Linked DNA regions of Asticcacaulis excentricus CB 48. The protein of the gene in region 2 binds, or shares a complex with, the protein of the main gene of each other region. Links are inferred from orthologs where the notes say so. Each region holds a gene or a part of one and is shown on either strand. Other genes may lie near its edges.

Region 1 (3,626 bases), on a different replicon or contig from region 2:
GGCGACACAGTCCGTCACAGGACCCGTCGCCACCCGAATGAAATTCACCGGCGTGTCCGCCAAAGGGGCCTCCATCGGCACCGGGACGCTTCGGCCAAAGCGTAGTCAGGGTATTCGTCGGCTCAGTTGAGCCGCGTTATGGCTCTGATTTCTTGTAACGCCTCATGTGCTTCCGGAACGCGTACTCCACGTTTCGGCATGAGGCTCTAAGGTAACAAACACCCTATGGGCTGTGCTGCTCATTTGAACAGGCTCCGGATTTCTACCGCTCCGCGCACTTTGCGCGCCGGACCGGGCCTTTGCGCACGCCTTTCACCCCAAATCAGTCAGCGCCCCCTGTCACCGCCCGGCCCTCTGTCCGGCGCGGCTTTAAGGCGTGCGCGCTGCGGAGATCGCGTTAATGTCGAAAACCATGTTAATCGACGCGACGCACGCGGAAGAAACCCGCGTCGTCGTTCTGAACGGCTCAAAAGTTGAGGAATTCGATTTTGAAAGCCACGCCCGCAAGCAGTTGCGCGGCAATATCTATCTCGCCAAGGTCACCCGCGTAGAGCCCTCGCTTCAGGCGGCCTTCGTGGAATATGGCGGCAACCGCCACGGCTTTCTGGCCTTCAACGAAATCCACCCGGACTATTATCAGATCCCGGTCGCCGACCGCGAAAAACTGATGGCCGAGCTGGCGGCGCAGGCCGCCGCTAACGGCCACGACGATGCCGAGGACGAGGATCACGAAGACGACGGCGACGACCTGCCGGACGAGGAGCGCCGCCTGCGCGCCCACCTGATCAAGCGCTACAAGATTCAGGAAGTCATTAAGCGTCGTCAGATCCTGCTGGTGCAGGTCGTTAAGGAAGAGCGCGGCAACAAGGGCGCGGCGCTCACCACCTATCTGTCGCTGGCCGGGCGCTACTGCGTGCTGATGCCCAATACGGCGCGCGGCGGCGGCATCAGCCGCAAGATCACCAATGGGGCTGACCGCAAGCGGCTGAAGGCCGTGGCGCAGTCGCTGGACGTGCCGCAGGGCATGGGCCTGATCGTGCGCACGGCCGGGGCCAAGCGCACCAAGACCGAGATCAAGCGCGACTATGACTACCTGCTGCGCGTGTGGGAAAACATCCGCGAGACGACGCTGCGCTCCAACGCCCCGGCGCTGATCTATGAGGAAGAAGACCTCGTCAAGCGCGCCATCCGCGACCTCTTCGACAAGGATTTCGACCACGTGCAGGTCGAGGGCGTCGAAGGCTATAAGTCCGCCAAGGACTTCATGCGCATGATCATGCCGTCGCAGGCGAAGAAGATACAGCTTTATAATGGTGGGATGCCGCTGTTTGCGCGCCACGGCATAGATGACATCCTCAACCGCATCTATTCGCCGGTCGTGCCGCTGCGTTCGGGCGGCTATCTGGTCATCAACCAGACCGAAGCTCTGGTCGCCATCGACGTCAACTCCGGCAAATCGACCAAGGAACGTAATATCGAGGCGACGGCGCTCAAGACCAATCTTGAGGCTGCCGAAGAGGCCGCGCGTCAGATGCGTCTGCGCGATCTGGCCGGTCTGGTGGTCATCGACTTCATCGACATGGATGAGTCGAAGAACAATCGCGCCGTCGAAAAGAAGCTCAAGGACGCCCTCAGCGAAGACCGCGCCCGCATCCAGATGGGCAAGATTTCTGGCTTCGGCCTGATGGAAATCAGCCGTCAGCGCCGCCGCACCGGCTTCCTCGAAGGCACGACGGTTATCTGCCCGCACTGCGAAGGCATGGGCCGCGTCCGTTCGACCGATTCCTCGGCCCTGGCCGCCATGCGCGCCATCGACCTTGAGGCCATGACCAATGGCGCCGGCGCCATCACCATCAAGCTGCCGCAGGCCGTGGCCCTGTATATCCTTAATGAAAAGCAGGTGCATCTGGCCAAGCTGCGTCTCGAATGGGGCCTGAAGGTCAATGTCGAGATCGACTCCGACCTGAACCACGCCGAATTTGAGATCGTGCGCACCGTGCACGCCGATGAGGTGGAGTTCACGCCGCCGCCGCGTCCCGATCCGATCATCGACCTGGGTCCGGACCCGGACTATGATGAGGACGAGGACGAAGACGTCATCGCCATCGACGAAGAGGCTATCGAACGCGAAGACACGGACGATGATGAGGCCTCGGACCGCGCCGAAGCGCGTGAGGATCGCGAGGATCGTCGTGGCCGCCGCCGTCGCCGTCGCCGGGGCCGTCAGGACAACGAGCCGCGCGTCGAAGCCGACACAGCGGAGGCCGAGGCCAGCGACTCCGAGGCCGACAGCGAAGACGAGGATGGCGACGAAGATGGCGATTTCCGCCGCAACCGTCGCCGCCGTCGCGGCCGCCGCGGTGGTCGTCGCAACGGACCGGACGCCCGTCCGCGTGAGGCCTATGCCTGGGTGCGCGCCCGCACACCGTCGCTGGAAGAACCATATGTGTGGATCGACCCGTTCGACGAATCGCAAGGCAAGCGCGCCCCGAATCCGGGCGAAACGCCGGATGGTTTCGATGTGATCGAGGTCGCTACCGAGGCCAACCAGACCGTCGTCATCGAAACCAGTGCAGAGTCTGCATCGGTATTAGGGGCTGCCACTCAGGCCCCGACCTCGCTGGTGCCCGAAGACCTGCGCGATCAGCCGGCCCCCAAGGGCAAGCGTCCGCCGCGCAAGCGTCGTGGCAAGGCCGAAGCCGAAGCGAGCGAAACGGTCGAGACCATCGCTGAGCCTGCCGTGATGGAAACGGCTCCGGAGCCGGTCACTGATGCCGTGCCAGAAGCCGTTACCGAAACAGCAGCTGAAGAGGTTGCCAAACCCGCGCGCAAGTCCCGCTCGCGCAAGAAGAAGACCGACGAGCCGGTGGCCGAGGTCGCCGCAGAACCCACACTGACCGTCGAACCGGCGGTGGAACCTGCGCCGGTCGAAGTCATGGTGGAACCCGTGGCCGAACCCGCACCGGAACCCGTGCTGGAAAGCGAACCATTGGGCGGCAGCTTCGCCCCCACCGCGCCTGAGCCCGACCCGGCGGAAATCAACACCCCGCCCGCCAAGCCCAAGCGCGGCTGGTGGCGCAAATAAAACCGAAAGGCCCGCGACCCTGGCGTTGCGGGCCTTTTGTTTACAGCCACCCATCCGGCTTTTCCGGTTGTGTGAGGGCCTTAGATTTGTCACTCTTAATCTCCATATAAAGCTGAACGAAATCCGTGACAGAGACGTGCCTATGGTGTGGAACGGCCTTAAAAACAGAGCGTCCGGCTGGCTGAAGCCTCTGGCGGCGGCCTCGCTGATGATACTGGCCATCACCGGACTGGCCCCCAAGGCGCAGGCGCAAGCCGTCATCCGCGACACCGAGATCGAGCGTTTTCTGCATAAGGAAACACGCGGCATTCTGACCGCTTCGGGCCTCAATGCCGATCAGGTACAGTTCCTGCTGATCGCCGATCAGTCGATCAACGCCTTTGCCACCTCGCGTCAGATTATCGGCCTCAATACCGGCATGATCGGCGAAGCCGAAACACCCAATGAGCTGTTCGGCGTTATCGCCCACGAAGCCGGTCACCAGGCGGCGGGTCATACTGTGCGCTCGGACGAAATCTATCAGGCGGCCAAGGCCCCGATG
Region 2 (3,671 bases):
CGTGATCTAGCAGGGCATCGCGCAGGCTGCATTCTTCGAACACCGCCTGCCGGAAATCGCAGCCCTGAAGGTCGGCATTGGTCAGATCGAGCGATTTCAGCGTTTGTTTGACAAAGGCAAAATTCTTCAGTCGCGCATCATTAAGTCGGCAGTCCTCAAAGCTGACGTCCATATTGCGGCTATGGCTGAAATCGGCACCGGTCAGCTTGCAGCGCAAAAAGCGCACCTGCGCGAGACCCGACCCCTTGAACGGGGTGTTATTGAAATCGCAAGCCGTGAACTGCGCCTCGGTCAGATCGGCGGACGTAAAATCGGCCTGCCCACCCTTGCAGGAAACAAATTGCGCCTGCTCCAGCTTTGTGCCCCGAAACTTCGTCTTGCGCAGGATACAGTCTTCGAACACCCAGCCGTTCAGAATAAAATCACTGAGGTCAAGCCCCTCGGCCTCACAGCCGACCAACCGCACAGGCTCACCCCTGTTGGCCAGAAGCAGGATCGCGCCGCGGTCAAGGATCTGGTCGGTGAGTGTTTGCATAGGATAGCTTTAATGCTTTGCGGTGGTGGGGTCGAGGGCCCCTCACATCGCGCAAATAAAAAAGGCGACCCCAAAAGGGACCGCCTTCTTTATAGGCCTAAAGATGAAGAGGTCATGGACCCCTTCATCCAAGAACACAAGCGTTAGTCACGACGCGGGCGACGCGAGCGGCGCGGACGGTCACCGCCCGAACGTTCCTCGCCACCTTCATCACCGTCGGCTTCCGGTGCTTCGCCCGAAGCCGCACGGGCCTCGTCACGGGCGGCCTTTTCGGCGGCCAGCTTTTCGGTGAGGTCTTCGCCGGTTTCCTGATCAACGACCTTCATCGACAGCTTGGTCTTGCCGCGATCGTCAAAGCCAAGGAACTTCACCTTCACTTCGTCGCCTTCGCTGAGGACGTCCGAGGTCTTGGCGACCTTTTCGTTCTTGATCTGCGAGATGTGGACAAGGCCGTCCTTGGCACCGAAGAAGTTCACGAAGGCACCGAAATCGACAACCTTCACGACCTTGCCCTTATATATGGCACCGATTTCAGGCTCTGAAGCGATGGACTTGATCCAGTCGCGGGCCGCGTCGATCTTCGACTGTTCGGAAGCGGCGATCTTGATGGTGCCGTCTTCGCCGATGTCGATCTTGGCACCGGTCTTTTCCACGATTTCGCGGATGACCTTGCCGCCCGACCCGATGACTTCGCGGATCTTGTCGGTCGCGATCTTGATCGTCTCGATCTTCGGCGCAAATTCACCCAGCTCTTCGCGGGCACCCGAAATGGCCTTGTTCATCTCGCCAAGGATATGCAGACGACCTTCATTGGCCTGACGCAACGCCTTGGTCATGATCTCTTCGGTGATGCCCGGAACTTTGATGTCCATTTGCAGCGAGGTGATACCGAGCTCTGTACCGGCCACCTTGAAGTCCATGTCGCCCAGGTGATCTTCATCACCCAGAATGTCCGACAGAACCGCGTAGCCGTCCTTTTCGAGGATCAGGCCCATGGCGATACCCGACACCGGACGCTTCAGCGGCACGCCGGCGTCCATCAGCGACAGCGAGGTCCCGCAAACCGTGGCCATCGAGGACGAGCCGTTCGACTCCGTGATCTCGGAGACAACGCGCAGGGTGTACGGGAATTCTTCCGCCGACGGCAGCATCGGACGGATGGCGCGCCACGCCAGCTTGCCGTGGCCGATTTCGCGGCGGCCCGGCGAACCCATGCGGCCCGCTTCACCCACCGAGTACGGAGGGAAGTTGTAGTGCAGCAGGAAGCGCTCCTTATAGGTGCCTTCGAGCGCGTCGATGAACTGCTCGTCTTCGCCGGTGCCCAGCGTGGCCACGACCAGAGCCTGAGTTTCACCGCGGGTAAACAGGGCCGAACCGTGGGTGCGCGGCAGAACGCCGACTTCCGACACGATCTGACGAACCTTATCAACGGCACGACCGTCAACGCGCTTGCCGTGGTCGATGATGTCACGACGCAGGACGTCGGCTTCGCATTCCTTGAAGGCCGAACCGAAGATGGCAGGCTCATAGCCTTCCGGGTTCTCTTCAGACTTCACCAGAACAGCCGCGGCCTTCTTCTTGGCTTCGCCAACGGCGGCGTGACGCTCGTGCTTGCCCTTATGGGCATAGGCCGCGATGATGTCCGGGCCGACGAGGTCCTTGATCTTGGCCACGACGTCCGAGAAATCTTCGGCTTCGAATTCGAAGGGCTCCTTGGCGGCGTGTTCAGCCAGCTCAATGATGGCGTCGATGACCGGTTGCATACCGGCATGGGCGAACATCAGCGCGCCCAGCATCTTGTCTTCGGACAGTTCCTGCGCTTCGGACTCGACCATCATCAGGGCGTCCTGCGTACCAGCGACCACGAGATCGAGCGCGCTTTCCTTCATCTGATCCAGTGAAGGGTTCAGGACATATTCGTCATTGATGACACCGACGCGGGCGCCGCCGATGGGGCCCATGAACGGCACGCCCGACAGGGTCAGGGCCGCAGAGGCGGCGACCATGCCGAGGATGTCCGGATCGTTTTCCATGTCATGCGACAACACCGTAACGACGACCTGAACCTCGTTCTTGAAACCCTTGACGAACAGGGGGCGGATCGGACGGTCGATCAGGCGCGAAACGAGCGTTTCTTTTTCACTGGGGCGACCTTCACGCTTGAAGTAGCCGCCCGGGATCTTGCCGGCGGCGAAGGTCTTTTCCTGATAGTTGACCGTCAGGGGGAAGAAGTCCTGACCCGGCTTCGGTGCGCGGGCATAAACCACGGTCGCCAGCACGGTGGTTTCACCGTAGGTGGCCAGCACGGCGGCGTCCGCCTGACGGGCGATACGGCCGGTTTCGAGCGTCAGTTTGCGCCCGGCCCACTCGATGGTTTTTCTTTTGATGTCAAACATGTGTGTCTTTCTGTCACCCGGCAGGCCCATTCCTGACGGGGTGGCTGAAGGGTGGCGGCCTGACTGGGCGGCGACCCGGTGTAAGGAAGGGCGAATCCCTTCCCGAAAACGTCTGCCGTATCATCCGGCAAACCTATGTCTGTCCCGATTTGATGGGACCGTCACGCGAATTGTATGCCCGGATCGCGTCCCGGGTATCCATAGAGCCGGTTCAGTTGGATTGAAGCAAAACCCGGCTCCAAGCTTTTAGCGTGTCGCGCATTGGAATCGGAAAACCGCTCCACATTTTTCGGCACGCGCTTGAATGTAATCAGGGCCTGACGGAGTGTCAGGCCCTGAGAGATAGTCTTAGCGACGCAGACCCAGGGTCTCGACGATCGCCGTGTAACGGGCGGTGTCGGTGGCCTTGAGATAGTCCAGCAGGCGGCGGCGTTGCGACACCAGCTTCAGAAGGCCACGACGGGAGTGGTTGTCCTTCTTGTGCGTCTTGAAGTGCTCGGTCAGGTTGGCAATGCGCTCCGACAGGATAGCGATTTGCACTTCGGACCCACCCGTATCGTTTTCCGAACGGGCGTGGGTCTTGATCAGTTCAGCTTTACGCTCAAGCGTGATCGACATCGGGGTCTCCTTTCACGGACAAGGTCCGCAGGGTTACAGGTTGATAAGGCGTGTGGGGTAAAATTGCCCCAGACGCAATTCGCCCAAGGCAACGATGTCTCCGTCCCGGTGCGCCCAAAGGG

What was found. Proteins that work in one complex are often made in the same cells at the same time.
Region 1: the proteins of pnp (region 2) and ASTEX_RS14880 are in contact, whole or in part, in a cryo-EM structure (PDB 9QH0), measured with the Escherichia coli proteins. The link is inferred for Asticcacaulis excentricus CB 48 from one-to-one orthologs.

What each region holds. Positions count from the first base shown.
Region 1 is NC_014817.1:686,500-690,125, forward strand. What follows is about bases 1-3,285. They hold ASTEX_RS14880 (Rne/Rng family ribonuclease), read left to right. Parts: upstream 1-400; coding sequence 401-3,085; downstream 3,086-3,285. Other genes in these bases: ASTEX_RS14885 (M48 family metalloprotease), read left to right, coding at 3,228-3,285. Also shown: more of ASTEX_RS14885, read left to right, coding at 3,286-3,626. UniProt on the Escherichia coli protein: Endoribonuclease that plays a central role in RNA processing and decay. Required for the maturation of 5S and 16S rRNAs and the majority of tRNAs. Also involved in the degradation of most mRNAs.
Region 2 is NC_014816.1:196,946-200,616, reverse strand. The notes cover bases 306-3,294. They hold pnp (polyribonucleotide nucleotidyltransferase), read right to left. Parts: upstream 2,932-3,294; coding sequence 679-2,931; downstream 306-678. Other genes in these bases: rpsO (30S ribosomal protein S15), read right to left, coding at 3,280-3,294; ASTEX_RS00915 (pentapeptide repeat-containing protein), read right to left, coding at 306-535. Outside these bases: more of ASTEX_RS00915, read right to left, coding at 1-305; more of rpsO, read right to left, coding at 3,295-3,549; tRNA pseudouridine(55) synthase TruB, read right to left, coding at 3,583-3,671. UniProt on the Escherichia coli protein: Involved in mRNA degradation. Catalyzes the phosphorolysis of single-stranded polyribonucleotides processively in the 3'- to 5'-direction. Also involved, along with RNase II, in tRNA processing.